Regions from separate parts of the Methylocella sp. CPCC 101449 genome, predicted to be linked through region 3. Evidence: predicted binding sites of a transcription regulator. Region 3 holds the regulator's gene; each other region holds the start of a gene.

Region 1 (3,579 bases), 440 kb from region 3:
ATCTCGCATGACGATCGCTACTTCGGCATCGCCGATCGCATCGTACGCCTGCGGGCGGGTCAGGTCGTCACCGATGAGCCTGTGGCGCGCGTCGCCCTGGGAGAGCAGGCGTGAGCAAGGGCCTGCGCGAACTCATGCGGCCTGATGACGATCGGCCGGGACAAATGCTCGTGCGGTGGGGCCTCGCCGCCGCTGCGGCGATGGCCGTCCATGGTGGCGCCGTGTGGCTGGCGCTGGCGGCGCAACCGGAATCTTCAGCCTCCGCCGAGCCGCCCCCCGCGATCATGGTCGAACTGGCGCCCGTTGCCGTTGCGCCGGAGGAAGAGCCGCAGGACATCGCGCCAGGGCCGCAGATGACCGAAGCTCAGCCCGAGCCCGTGGAGCCGGAAACGCCAGAACCGGAAGAAGAGAAGCAGGAAGAGATCACGCCGCCGGCGCCGGTTGCGGAGATCAAACCGCCCGATCTGCCCAAGAATGATGAGGCGGAAGCGCTGATCGCCGCGCCGCCGCCAAAACCCAAACCACGGCCTCGCAAGCCGCCGCCAAAAGTGCAAGAGGTGGAACGTCGCCGGCCGATTCATCCCGAGCGACCACGGGTGCGCCAGACGACGGCACCGCCGGCGAGTCAGGCGCAACGCGCGCAGACCGCCGCCGCTCCGGCGGCCGGCGCCTCGGGCGCGTCGTCCGTTTCTCCGGCGACTTGGCGCAGCAGCCTGGTCGCCCATCTCAATCGCTACAAGCGCTTTCCGGCTGGCGCGGCCGGCGCCGGTACGGTCACCATCGCTTTCACCATCAATCGTTCGGGCGCTGTCGTCGGCGCGCGTCTCGTCGCAGGCTCTGGCGATTCCGCGCTTGATGCCGAGGCCGTGTCGTTGCCGCGCCGTGCCAGCCCTGTTCCCGCCCCTCCCGCCAATATGGGCGGTGGCGCCATTACCCTCGCCGTGCCCATCAGGTTCAACAGATGACAGATCTTAGCTTACTCGACCGCGCGACAACCGCCGCTGGGAACACCATGAGCGAACCGCTCTTCCAGCTCGACGATGTCACGTTCGCCATCCCCGAGCGGCGGCTGCTCGAACCGTTGACCATGACCTTGCCGGCGCGGCGCGTTGTCGGGCTCATCGGTCATAATGGTTCGGGCAAGTCGACTTTGCTCAAACTGCTGGCGCGTCAACAGCCGGTCACGAGCGGTACGGTTCGTTTCGAGGGCAAAACGTTGAAGGACTGGGGCGACAGGCCGTTTGCCCGCAAGGTCGCCTATCTGCCGCAACAGACGCCGCCAGCCTCGGGCATGCTGGTCAAGGAGCTTGTGGCGCTGGGCCGCTATCCCTGGCATGGGGCGCTGGGCCGCTTCGGCCAGAGCGATCGCGATAAAGTGGCGGAAGCGATGAAACTGACCGACGTCGAGCCTTTCGCCGATCGTCTGGTTGATACGCTTTCGGGGGGTGAGCGCCAGCGCGTGTGGCTCGCCATGCTGGTGGCACAGGATGCCGAATGCCTGTTGCTCGATGAACCGATCTCGGCGCTTGACGTCGCCCATCAGATCGATGTGCTGTCGCTTGTCCAACGTCTGGCGCGCGAACGCGGTCTCGGTGTCGTCGTCGTCTTGCACGACGTCAACATGGCGGCGCGTTTCTGCGACGAGATCATCGCGCTGCACAGCGGCAAGTTGATCGTGCGCGGTGCGCCTTCCGAGATCATGACACCGGCCGCTTTGCAGTCGATTTACGGTGTCGCCATGGACATCATGCCCCATCCCGTCTCGGGCCTGCCCATCAGCTACGTCAGATAGGGCGCGATGCCCCAGAAGGGTGTCGGGGAGAGCGACTGTCGGGGCTGACCCTCCTCTGACAAGCCCCGGCAGGCAGTGCTAGGGCTTGTCGCAGCGATATCCTATAGTCACCATACTGTCATCTAAGGCGGCGACAGATCGATATTCATTCGATCGGGGCAGATATGGACTATTTCAGACGTTTCACGTTCCTCTTCTCGACGCCTATTTTTGAAGCGGACGATCTCGAGGGCGTCCGCGTCAATCAGATTGTCAGTGAAATCGAACGTTCCGGTTTCGAGGTCGTCAAGGCGCGCAAACTCGAGGATGCCGAAATCGCGGTGCAGACCGATGCCGCCATCGGCTGCATGGTGGTCGACTGGGGCAAGAAAGGCCTGGAGGGCAAGACCGCGGCGCTGATCAACCTGATGCGTCGTCGCGGTCTCGACTTTCCGATCATATTGCTGATTCGCCGCAAGCGGTTCGAGGACGTGCCCGTCGAAGTGCTTGATTTCATCGACGGCTATGTCTTCCTTTCGGAGGAGACGCCGCCCTTCATCGCCAAGAACCTCATCAGCCGCCTGAAGCAATATGCCGAGACGCTGAAAACACCGTTCTTCGGCACGCTCGTCGACTATGCGGAAGAGGGTAACCAGCTCTGGACCTGTCCCGGCCACAATGGCGGCGTGTTCTATAGCCGCAGCCCGATCGGCCGGGTGTTCATGGAACATCTTGGAGAAGCCGTCTTTCGCGACGATCTCGACAATTCCGTGCTCGATCTTGGCGATTTGTTGACCCATGAGGGTCCGGCGCTTCAGGCACAGAAAGAAGCGGCGAAGATTTTTGGAGCTGAAAAGACCTACTTCGTCCTCAATGGCACCTCGACCTCGAACAAGGTCGCGCTCGCGGCGCTGGTGACTGATGGCGATCTTGTGCTGTTCGACCGCAACAACCACAAGGCGGCCCATCATGGCGCGCTGATGATCAGCGGTGGCATCCCGGTCTATGTGCCGACGGTTCGCAATGCCTGGGGGCTGATCGGTCCCATGGCATGGGATGCCTTTGATGAAGACGCTTTGCGTCAGCGCATCCGCAATCATCCTCTGGTCAAGGACCCGGAGGCGTGGCGCAAGCCGCGTCCCTTCCGCGTCGCGGTCGTCGAACAATGCACTTACGACGGCACGATCCACAATGCGCAGATGATCCTGGAGCGCATCGGGCACCTCTGCGAATATATCCTGTTCGACGAGGCCTGGGCCGGCTTCATGAAATTCCATCCGCTCTATGCGGGGCGGTTCGCCATGGGGCTCACCAATCTGGGGCCCGATGCGCCGGGCATCATCGCCACGCAATCGACCCATAAACAACTCGCGAGCTTCTCGCAGGCGTCGCAGATCCATTTGAAAGACCGCCATATCCACGGCCAGAAGCGGCGGGTCGAGCACCGGCGCTTCAACGAGAGCTTCATGCAATATGCCTCGACGTCGCCCTTCTATCCGCTCTTCGCGTCACTCGATGTCGGTGCGCAGATGATGAAGGGCCGTTCCGGCGAAGTGCTGTGGGACGACACGATCCGGCTGGGCATCGAACTGCGCAAAAAGATTCGCGCGGTGCGTCGCGAGTTCGAAGAGAAGGAGGCGCGGCCGGAACGCCGCTGGTTCTTCGAGCCCTTCGTGCCTGATCGCGTTGCCATTCCGGACGTGTCGCGCGAGGGCGGCAGCCACAATGTCGCCTGGGAAACGATCAGCACCGATCAACTGGCGAGCAATCCTGCTTATTGGCAGCTTGCGCCCGGCGAGGCCTGGCAC
Region 2 (3,579 bases), 180 kb from region 3:
GGCGATGCTGCAACAGAAATATCCGCAGGTGCGTTTTCTCGGCGCCCTGTCGAGCGCCGATCTCGGCGCCGTCTATCGCGCCGCCGATGTCTTTGTGTTTCCCAGCCGCACCGATACTTTTGGCCTCGTCATGGCGGAAGCTTTGGCTGCGGGTTTGCCGGTCGCCTGCTATCCTTCCGATGGCGCACGCGCCATTTTCGATGGCGAAGCTTGCGGCGTGATCGGCACGGATCTGCGTCAGGCGGCGCTGTCGGCGCTACGCATCGACAAGGCACTCTGCCGCAAGGTCGGCGCGTCGCACAGCCTGGAGCGCAGCGCGCGTAGCTTTCTCTCGATCGTGGAAAATGCCAAGGCGGCGACCAGTCTACCGTGGGGATAGGGCTTTCAACGTAAAGATGCCTGTACCGCAGGCACTTCCTGGCGTTCTACGGCCCGCCTTGGATTGCTTCGTCGCTGCGCTTCTCGCAATGACGGATCAGGCGACCAGTTCGCCGCTCAGCTCTTTCACCGAAACCGGCGCGAACGCATCCGCCACCTGATGCCAGTGAATCAGCTCCAAGCGACCATCCTCGTTCTCGACGACAGCCGAGCAGGATTCCACCCAATCGCCGGTGTTGATGTAGAGCACGCCGTCGATGGTGCGCATTGTCGGCTTATGGATGTGGCCGCACAGAACCATGTCGACGCCATGCCGGCGCGCGTCCGTCACCACGGCCTGTTCGAAGGCGCTGATGAAGCTGACCGCGCGTTTGACCTTGTCCTTGCTCCATTGCGAGAAGGACCAATAGGGCAGACCGAAATAGCGGCGCACGCGGGCGATATGGCCGTTGAGCCAGATGGCGAAGTCGTAAGCCCAGTCGCCCAGCAGCGCGAGCCAGCGCACGTTGCGCACCACCGTGTCGAATTTGTCGCCATGCAGGATGAACATCGAGCGGCCATCGGCGCAACGATGAATAGCCTCTTCCTCGATCTCGATGCCGCCGAAATTCGAGCCGACATAATCGCGGAAAAATTCATCATGGTTGCCCGGCACGTAGATGACGCGCGTGCCCTTGCGCACCTTGCGCAGCATCTTCTGCACCACGTCGTTATGGCTTTGCGGCCAGTACCAGCTCTGGCGCAGGCGCCAGCCGTCGACGATGTCGCCGACCAGATAGATTGTGTCGGCTTCGTAGACCTTGAGAAAATCGAGGAGGACCGCCGCCTGGCAGCCGCGTGTTCCCAGATGAACATCCGAGAGGAAGAGGGTTCGGACATGTCTGGTTTCGGACATCGCTTCGGTCTCGCCCATTCGATAGTCAGACGATTCATGCATGGCTGACGAGAGCGGCATGCGTGATTTGTGTCTCACTTTCGTGACAGGCCGCGTCATACTTCCGTCAACGGGACGGGTTACCCAGGATTCGCAATGTCGATTCTCGCGCAGTCCGCCGCAGCACTCGCCGCCTCGCTTCTCACCATCCAGGTCGCCAGCGCCGCGATCGCCATGGTCCGGTGCCGGAAGGGCGCGCCCATTGGCACGATCGGCAAGCCCAAAGGCATTACCATCGTCCGCCCGCTCTGCGGCCTCGAGCCCTATTCGAAGGAAACGATCGAAGCGTCCTTCCAGATCGACTGGCCCGACTACGAGCTGATTTTCTGCGTCGCCGATGCACAAGATCCCATCGTGCCGCTGACGCAAGCCGCCATCGACCGGCATCCGCATATCCCCGCCCGCCTGCTCTTCGGCATGGAGCGCCTCGGCCCCAATCCGAAGCTCAACAACATGGCGAAGGGCTTCCGCAATGCCCGCTTCGACATCATCGTTTTCGTCGACAGCAATCTGCTCGTCGCGCCCGACTATCTGCATCGCCTGACCGGCGCCTGGCGCGAGGATGCCGGCATGGTGACGGCGCCGGCTTTCGGCGATCGGCCCGAGGGCTTCTGGTCGATGGTCGAATGCGCCATGCTCAACAGCTATCAGGCGCGCATCCAATATGCGGTCGACACGCTCGGCTCCGGTTTCGCCCAGGGCAAATCGCTGATGTTCCGCCGTGCCGATCTCGAACGCGGCGGCCTCGAATCCCTCGCCAGTGAACCGGCCGAAGATGCCGCCGCCACCAAGATGATGCGCGGCAAGGCCCGCGGCATAGCCGTCGCCGGGCCGCCCTATCCGCAATTGCTCGGCCGTCGCTCCCTGACCCAGGTCTGGGGCCGGCATCTGCGCTGGGCGCGGCTGCGGCGCGCCAGTTTTCCTGTCCTCTTCGCGCCGGAAATCTTCAGTGGCACACTGCCGCCGCTGGCGGCCGCCCTGGTCGCGGCCCATGGCGCCGGGATCAATCTCCTGGCGGCCACCGCGGTGTTCCTGGCGGTCTGGTACATTCCGGAATGGCTCTTGACCCGCATTGCTGGCTGGCCGCGATCGGCGGCCCTGCTGCCGGCCATGCTGCTGCGCGATATCCTGTTGCCCGCGCTCTATTTCTGCGCCTTCTTCGGCCGCTCGGTGACCTGGAACGGCAACAAGGTCGATCTGGCGGCGGCGCCGAAGCGCCGCGTGCTGCAGCGCCCGCAGATCATCGCCAATGTCATCACGGCGGGTTCCGCGCGCCTCGCGCGGGTTTCCCTGGTGCGGTCCCTGAAGACCTTGCGCCGCTCCTGACCGCCTTATTCATAAGGCTAAGCGCACCGATTTATCCCTTCCCCTTAACAATTCCTCCGCGCTAAAAATCGATCAGCGGAAGGAAACACATCATGCGCGAACTGACACATTTCATCGGCGGCCAACACGTCAAAGGCACGTCCGGACGTTTCACCGAAGCCTATGAGCCGATGACCGGCGAAACCGTTTCCAAAGTGCCGCTGGCCTCGAAAGCGGAAGTCCGCGCCGCCATCGAAAACGCCCTCGCCGCGCAACCGAATTGGGCCGCCACCAATCCGCAACGCCGCGCCCGCGTGATGATGAAGTTCGTCGACCTGCTCAACCGCGACATGGACCAGCTCGCCGAACTGTTGGCGCGCGAACACGGCAAGACCATTCCCGATGCCAGGGGCGACATTCAGCGCGGCCTCGAAGTGGTCGAATTCGCCATCGGCGTGCCGCATCTGATGAAGGGCGAATATACCGAAGGCGCCGGTCCCAACATTGACATCTATTCGATCCGCCAGCCGCTCGGCGTCGTCGCCGGCATCACGCCGTTCAACTTCCCGGCGATGATCCCGATGTGGAAATTCGCGCCGGCCATCGCCTGCGGCAATGCCTTCATCCTCAAGCCATCGGAACGCGACATCGGCGTGCCGCTGCGCCTCGCCGAACTGATGATCGAAGCCGGCCTGCCGCCGGGCATTCTCAATGTCATCAACGGCGACAAGGAAGCCGTCGACTGCCTGCTCGACGATCCCGATATCAAGGCGGTCGGCTTCGTCGGCTCCACGGCCATAGCCGAATATGTCTATGCGCGGGCCGCAGCTTCGGGCAAACGCGTGCAATGCTTCGGCGGCGCCAAGAACCACATGGTGATCATGCCTGATGCCGACATGGACCAGGCGGTCGATGCCTTGGTCGGCGCCGGCTACGGTTCGGCGGGCGAACGCTGCATGGCG
Region 3 (3,579 bases):
GACAATCTATGACAACATCGCCTTCGGCATCCGCCTCTACGAAAAGCTGCCGAAGAGCGAGATGGACGGCCGCGTCGAAACGGCGCTGCGTGGCGCGGCGCTGTGGGAAGAAGTGAAGAACAAGCTCAATGCCAGCGGCCTCAGCCTTTCGGGCGGCCAGCAGCAGCGCTTGTGCATCGCCCGCACCGTGGCCATCCGCCCGGAAGTGATCCTGTTCGACGAGCCCTGTTCGGCGCTCGATCCGATCTCGACCGCCAAGATCGAAGAACTGATCGACGAGCTGAAGACGCGCTACACGATCGCGATCGTCACGCACAACATGCAGCAGGCGGCGCGTTGCTCGGACAAGACGGCATTCATGTATCTCGGCGATCTGATCGAATTCGACCAGACCTCGAAAATCTTCATGTCGCCGGAACAAAAACAGACGCAGGACTACATCACCGGCCGCTTCGGCTGAGACAGGATTCCGGAGATCAACATGACCACCGACCAGCATACCGTGAAGGCCTATGACGAGGAGCTGCACTTCATCGGCAGCCGCCTCGCCGAAATGGGCGGGATCGCGGAGAAGATGCTTTATGACGCCATCGACGCGCTGTCGCGCCTCGATGCGGACCTGGCTCGCCGCACCATCGAACGTGACCCCAAGCTCGACGCTTTGCAGCGCGAGATCGAAGAAAAGGCCGTGCTGACCATCGCCCGGCGCCAGCCCATGGCCGTCGATCTCAGAGAACTGGTCGCCGCCATCCATATCGCCAGCGATCTGGAACGTGTCGGCGATCTCTGCAAGAACATCGCCAAGCGCACGACGAAGATTTCCGGCGACATGCGCGTGCCGCGCACGCTCGTCGGTCTCAAGCACATGGCCGATATCGCGGCCATTCAGCTCAAGAACGTGCTCGACGCCTATGCTCAGAAGAACGTGGCGGCGGCCGACGAAGTGTGGCGGCGCGACGCTGATGTCGACGCGCTGGAAGACTCCGTCTTCCGCGATCTCCTCACCTTCATGATGGAAGATCCGCGCAACATTTCGTTCTGCACCCATCTGCTGTTCTGCTCGAAGAACATCGAGCGGATCGGCGATCACGCGACCAACATCGCGGAAACCGTACATTATCTCGTCACCGGCGAACCGCTGCCGGTGGAACGACCCAAGGGTGGATCATCGGGTCTTGAGTCTCAAGCAGCGGCGGCAAAATAGAGGCTGATCCATGCAGACTTTCACGAATGAATCGAAACCCGTGTCTGTGAACGACAGGCGGCCACGCAACGAGGCGACCGCACCGCGCATCCTCATAGTCGAGGATGAGCCGGCCATCGCGCTGCTGCTTGCCTACAATCTGGAAGCGGCCGGATTCACCGTGGAAAGGATCGAACGGGGCGACGAGGCGGAAATCCGCCTCGCCGAGGAGGTGCCCGATCTCCTGATCCTCGACTGGATGCTGCCCGGCGTCTCGGGCCTGGAAATCTGCCGACGCCTGCGGGCGCGGGAGGCGACCAAAGGCCTGCCGGTGATCATGCTCACCGCGCGCGGCGAGGAACAGGAACGGGTGCGCGGCCTTTCGGTCGGCGCCGACGACTATGTGGTGAAACCGTTCTCGGTGCCGGAACTGATGGCCCGGGTACATGCTCTTCTGCGCCGCTCGCGGCCGGAACGCATCGCCACCAAGCTGCAACGTGGACCGATCGAACTCGATCGCGAAACGCGCCGCGTCCATCGCAACGGCCGCGAATTGCATCTGGGTCCCACCGAATTCCGGTTGCTCGAACATCTGATGGAAAAGCCGGGCCGCGTCTTCTCACGCGCGCAACTGCTCGACGCGGTGTGGGGCCTGTCCATCGATATCGACGAACGCACGGTCGACGTGCACATCGGGCGCCTGCGCAAGGCGATCAGCCGCGGCCGCGAACGCGATCCGCTACGCACGGTGCGCGGCGCCGGCTATTCCTTCGACGAGACTTTCGAGCGGGATTGATTGCTCGCGGGATTGATCCACTTCACCGAAGCCGAAAAGAAAAAAGGCGTGTGATTGATCACACGCCTTTAACTTTTCCGAATAGCTGCCTGATCAGGTCAGCCGCGGAACCTGCATCTTCGAGCGGTTGCGGCGATCTTGCGCCGGCTGATAGGCCATGCGCGAATGATAGGGGCAGTAGGTGGCACCGGGATCGGACTTGCCGCCGCAGTAGCGGAACTCGGATGTCGCGGGATCGCCGAGCGGCCAGCGGCACATGGCTTCCTTCAGCTCCATGATCGTCACCCGCTCCGACATCGGCAGCAGGACTTCCTCGATCGGCTTGAGCACCGGCGCCTCATAGGCGCGCGGCGCGAAGGCGAGCGCGGTATTGCCGCGCACCATACCACCGCCCATGGTGCCCGACCGCTGAACCGCCGCCGGCCGATGGGCGCGAGGCTGCGAGACACGGGGGCGCGGCGCGGCCGTCGACGGCGCCTTGACGCGGCCCGACAGACCAAGCCGGTGCACCTTGCCGATCACCGCATTGCGCGTGATGCCATTGCCGATCTCGGCTGCGATCTGGCTGGCGCTGTGACCATCCGACCAGAGCTTACGGAGCGTCTCAACGCGCTCATCGGTCCAGGACATGCTGTTCTCCTAAGTCCGTTTTGCCGTGAATCCGTCTGGCCCGCTCCCCGGATGTACCGGTGAGCGTTGGACGCATGTCACGCTTGCTGAAAGGTCCGCCGCACGAAATGTCGTAGTAGACAGCGTTGAATCTACACTAGCCGTAGAATCACGCGCAAGAGTCCCTGTTCAATGTTCATGTGGGTGAAATCCGTTTTCCCCAAGCCCTTCGCTGCTTTTCGACGATCCCGGCGCCGGCTGTGGCGGTATCAACTCCATGCAAACATTGAGTTTGCCGACGCTGGGATGCGGCGCGTCGGGGCCGGCGGACAAGCCTCTACTTATCCACTGCCTTCACGCCGGCAGGACCGTAAACGGCAAGTGTGGCGGGTTTTTGTAGCGCCTTAACGCCCTCTGGCTTGCCTTTGATGGGCTCATCAAAGGCAAGCCAGCAACGTTGTGACGGCTAAATCGCCGCGATGCCGGCCTGGAAATCTTCCAGAATGTCTTCGATGTCTTCGAGGCCGATGGACAGGCGCAGCATGCCCTCGCCAATCCCCATCGCTTCACGATCGGCCTGCGGCAGACGCTGATGGGTGGTCGTCGCCGGATGGGTGACGATGCTTTTCGCGTCGCCCAGATTGTTGGAAATCTTGATGATGGAGAAGGCATTGGCCATGCGGAAGGCGGCTTGCTTGCCACCCTTCACATCGATCACCACCACGGTGCCGCCACCCGACATCTGGCGCATGGCCAGCTCGTGCTGCGGATGATCCTTACGCGAAGGATAGAGCACGTAGTTGATGGCGCTCTGCTCGGCCAGGAAATCGGCCACCCGCTCGGCATTGCGCATCTGCTGGTTGACGCGCAGCGGCAGGGTTTCAAGCGACTTCAACATCACCCAGGCATTGAAGGGGGAGATGGCCGGGCCGGTCTGGCGCAGGAAATTGTGAATGTGCGCCTGGATGAAGGCTTCCGACGCCAGAATGCA
Region 4 (3,579 bases), on a different contig from region 3:
AAACCCTGCTGGTTGCCCATGAGGAATTGCACAAGGGCCATGGCGACATGGGGACGGGTGTGCTGCGAGTCGCTGGCGACGGCGCGACGGGCCGAGACCATCGCATCGGCCAGAGTGTAGCTGCTGTCGGGCCCATTGACCTTGGTGACATAATCGTCGGCGATCAGCATCGCGCGTAGCGCGGCGCCGGTGGCGAAGTCCGGCCGGGTGACGAGCGCGATGTCGAGACAGCTCAGTGTGTCGCGGAAATTCGTTTGCGTCCGGTCCTGAAAATATTCGAAGGCCTTGATGACGCAATAGAACGGACGTCGTGCGCCGCTGTCGGGGCGGGTCCGGTTGCGGTAGTCGGAGAAGATCAATCCATAGGGGCGGGAAATCGCCAGTCCGATATCGGAAGGGCGTCGCTCGCCATCGAAGGATTTTGGATCGAGCGCGAAATCGCGCAGATTACGCGACCAGATCAGTTCGCCGCTGGCAACATGGGTGACGCGAACCCGCAGCGTCGCGACGCTGCTGTTGCTGGCCTCTACCGCCAGATCGACCCGGTAGTCGACGCGGGTGGCGCCATTGCCGATCCGTTCGATGATGGAAATATCGTCGGCGCGTTCGAATTCGTGCTCGATGGAATCTTTGATGCGCTGCCCCAGGCGCGCCAGCCCGGGATCGGTGGTTTCGCGCAAGGCGACCGCGATGGTCGGCTCGACCGGGCGGAAACTGTCGGTGGATTCCGGGAGATCAGTGTCGGCGAAGCGCGGCAGGCTGGGGGCGTTTGCTTCGGGCGCACGGTCCAACTGCTGCCAGACGACGAAAACCGCGAGACCCGTCAGCAGGATGGCGGCGGCTGCGAGGGTGGACCACAGGCCGATCGAACGGCGGGGTACGGGCGGGAAGCTGCGCCGCAGGGATGCGGGATCGTTTCCGCTCGGTCGACCGTCGGAGGCGCGATTGTCGGGCCGGAAATCGTCCAGACCAGCGCGGGACGGGGCGGGGTCGGGCGGTTCGCGGCGGATGAATTCCGGGACATAGCGCCCCTTCGGGATCCGGATTTCGATCGGCGCGTCGCGGCCGTTCTCGCGAAAATAGCGCTCGAGCATCCGGCGCAGGCGGGTGGCTTCGACACGGACGATGGAATTGGCCTGCGGGTCGAACGTATCGTCCCGGCCATAGACGGTGACGGCGATGCTGAACGCTTTGAGCCGGTCGGCCCGCCCCTCCAGGGTCTCGGTGACGATGAACTTGAGGAAGGCGCTCAAACGGCCCGACGCCTTAAAATCATCCTGCGCCAAGATATCGCGCAGCGAAGATTCGATCTGCTGCTGCTCGATCTCGGAGAAAGGAGGGCGCTGAGGGGAACTTTCCGACATTCTAATCTAATGTAGCACGTTAGTTCATCGTATAGCGTAGCATGGGGTAAACCAAAGCAAAATGAGCCTTTTAATTTAGCGCCATGTAACGTCCGCCACCGTTTCGCCGCCACTAGCAGGTGAATAACGTCATGGGCTTAGGTAAACTCCTGATATTATAGCACACTTTCTCCAGTTAGCGCGGACGATCCGCGTCGGGAGACGACTTATGCTGCAGAGCTGCTCCAAGGCCATCGACATGGCCAGCGATCATCTGGATCGCGCCGCGCAGGAAATGGCGCATGCGGTGGCCGCTCTGAAAAGCGTCACCGAGGCTGCCAGCGGGGATCACCGCGACCAGGCGCGGATGATTGGCGAAATGGCCAATGCTCAGGTCGAGATGGCGGCCGGTCTGGCCCTGCTCGTGCGGCACCTGCCGGCAGGGAAGGTCGACTATCTGCTCAGCAAGCTGGCGCTGCCGACGCTCACTCAGGAACATCAGCACTAAATCAGTCCCTCGAGGCCAATCGTTGCCTGGAACCGGCTTCGTGCCGGGTGAGCCGAGCGCGTGGGCGCTCGGCTTTGAGCCGTTTGGCCAACCTGCCGACATCGACATTCACCCGCCCGGTCAACCTAGGGGTTGGCCGGGTTCGCTCATCTGATGGCAGGTGAATATTTCTGTCGGAGGGGTTAGTGAACGGCGATGCGGCCTTGGGCGCGCAGTTTCTCGATTTCGTCCCGGAGCTTTAGTTTTTTGCGTTTCAGTTCCGCGGTTTTAAGAGGGTCGGAGGCTGGGCTTAGGCGGGAGGTCTCGATCTGTCTTTCGAGCGCCGAGTGGCGGCGTTCCAATTCAGCGATGTGACTTGCCACTGTCATCCTGCATCTCCTTTCGGTGTTGCGGACATAAAAGTGTGCCACAAAACGGAGAAGCCTCAAGCGGATTTCTGTCGTCTATCCTTCACATTTGGTGAAAGGCGCGACGAAACCCACCAGGTAAACGAATGCGCGCATTGCAAGCCTTGTATAGGTCAATATCATTGAACTGTTTGTCGGCTAAGCGTGCAATGTCGGCGATTCGTGTTCCCGCGGGTGTTGAAAAGAAATGTCGATCAGACTGAGTGAAGAAGAGCGCGCCGCATTTATGGCAGAGCTTGAGCGACTGCGGGAAGAACATCGCGATCTGGATGCAGCCATTGCCGCGTTGCAGGCGGTTGGGACGGTCGATCAATTGCAGGTGCAGCGTTTGAAGAAGCGCAAATTGCTGCTGCGCGATCGCATTCAGGTGGTCGAGGATCAGTTGACGCCTGATATCATCGCCTGATGCCTTTGGCCGGCGTGGCTTGCGAGGCCGCGCCGCTTCGTCTATCTCCGCCAACTTTGCTTATGTTCGCCAGCCTTGCCCGATAAGGGGAAATCCAGTGAGTCAGACCTCCGCTCCGGTCGCCATCATCATGGGAAGCCAGTCCGACTGGGAAACCATGCGTCACGCTGCCGAGACGCTGGAGGCGCTGGGTATTGGCTTCGAAGCCCGTATCGTTTCAGCGCATCGCACCCCCGATCGGCTGGTGGCCTTCGCCAAAGGCGCGCGCGAGGCTGGATTCAAGGTGATTATCGCGGGAGCGGGCGGCGCGGCGCATCTGCCGGGGATGGCCGCCTCGATGACGCCGCTGCCGGTTTTCGGCGTGCCTGTGGAATCGAAGGCCCTTTCCGGCATGGATTCTCTTCTGTCGATCGTGCAAATGCCGGCCGGTATCCCGGTCGGAACCCTGGCGATCGGCCGGGCTGGCGCCGTCAATGCGGCGCTGCTGGCCGCCGCCGTTCTCAGCCTGCAGGACAAGGCCCTCGCTGGCCGCCTCGATGCCTGGCGCGCGGCCCAGAGCAGCAGCGTAGCGGAAAAGCCGAGCGGAAACTGATTGGATGGCCATTTCACACACGCCGCTTCCGCCTGTCGCACCGGGCGCTACCGTTGGAATTCTGGGATCGGGCCAGCTTGGACGCATGCTGGCGCTGGCGGCGGCCAATCTCGGGCTGAAAACCCATATTTTCGCGCCGGATCGCGGTCCGGCCTGCGACGTCTCGACCTTCATGACCATCGCCCCTTATGAGGACGAGCAGGCTCTCGCAGCCTTCGCCGAAGCGGTCGCGGTGGTGACCTATGAATTCGAGAACGTACCGGCGGCGACCGCTGCTTTCCTGTCGGCGCGGTTGCCGGTTCTGCCCGATGCCTTGGCACTCG

Evidence for each region. The regulator PhoB, encoded in region 3, activates phosphate uptake and scavenging genes when phosphate is short. The targets are predictions, from matches to a motif close to TGTCATNNANCTGTCAT.
Region 1: OIM99_RS02110 (Orn/Lys/Arg decarboxylase N-terminal domain-containing protein) is a predicted target of PhoB. The motif match lies at 1,898-1,914, and genes of this name have one in related genera.
Region 2: OIM99_RS03250 (UDP-2,3-diacylglucosamine diphosphatase) is a predicted target of PhoB. The motif match lies at 1,367-1,383, and genes of this name have one in related genera.
Region 4: OIM99_RS23065 (YdcH family protein) is a predicted target of PhoB. The motif match lies at 2,289-2,305, and genes of this name have one in related genera.

Annotation. Positions count from the first base shown of each region.
Region 1 is NZ_JAPDHU010000001.1:456,669-460,247, reverse strand. Features, by position in the region: gene OIM99_RS02125 (cyclic peptide export ABC transporter) at 1-114, shown strand, start outside; gene OIM99_RS02120 (TonB family protein) at 111-965, shown strand; gene OIM99_RS02115 (ATP-binding cassette domain-containing protein) at 1,013-1,792, shown strand; gene OIM99_RS02110 (Orn/Lys/Arg decarboxylase N-terminal domain-containing protein) at 1,957-3,579, shown strand, end outside.
Region 2 is NZ_JAPDHU010000001.1:721,829-725,407, forward strand. Features, by position in the region: gene OIM99_RS03245 (glycosyltransferase family 1 protein) at 1-379, shown strand, start outside; gene OIM99_RS03250 (UDP-2,3-diacylglucosamine diphosphatase) at 476-1,273, opposite strand; gene OIM99_RS03255 (glycosyltransferase) at 1,409-2,638, shown strand; gene OIM99_RS03260 (CoA-acylating methylmalonate-semialdehyde dehydrogenase) at 2,731-3,579, shown strand, end outside.
Region 3 is NZ_JAPDHU010000001.1:898,886-902,464, forward strand. Features, by position in the region: gene pstB (phosphate ABC transporter ATP-binding protein PstB) at 1-460, shown strand, start outside; gene phoU (phosphate signaling complex protein PhoU) at 482-1,204, shown strand; gene phoB (phosphate regulon transcriptional regulator PhoB) at 1,215-1,979, shown strand; gene OIM99_RS03990 (GcrA family cell cycle regulator) at 2,073-2,609, opposite strand; gene OIM99_RS03995 (O-succinylhomoserine sulfhydrylase) at 3,055-3,579, opposite strand, start outside.
Region 4 is NZ_JAPDHU010000003.1:609,605-613,183, reverse strand. Features, by position in the region: gene OIM99_RS23075 (hypothetical protein) at 1-1,364, opposite strand, end outside; gene OIM99_RS23070 (hypothetical protein) at 1,573-1,851, shown strand; gene OIM99_RS23065 (YdcH family protein) at 2,034-2,219, opposite strand; gene OIM99_RS23060 (DUF465 domain-containing protein) at 2,446-2,664, shown strand; gene purE (5-(carboxyamino)imidazole ribonucleotide mutase) at 2,795-3,256, shown strand; gene OIM99_RS23050 (5-(carboxyamino)imidazole ribonucleotide synthase) at 3,261-3,579, shown strand, end outside.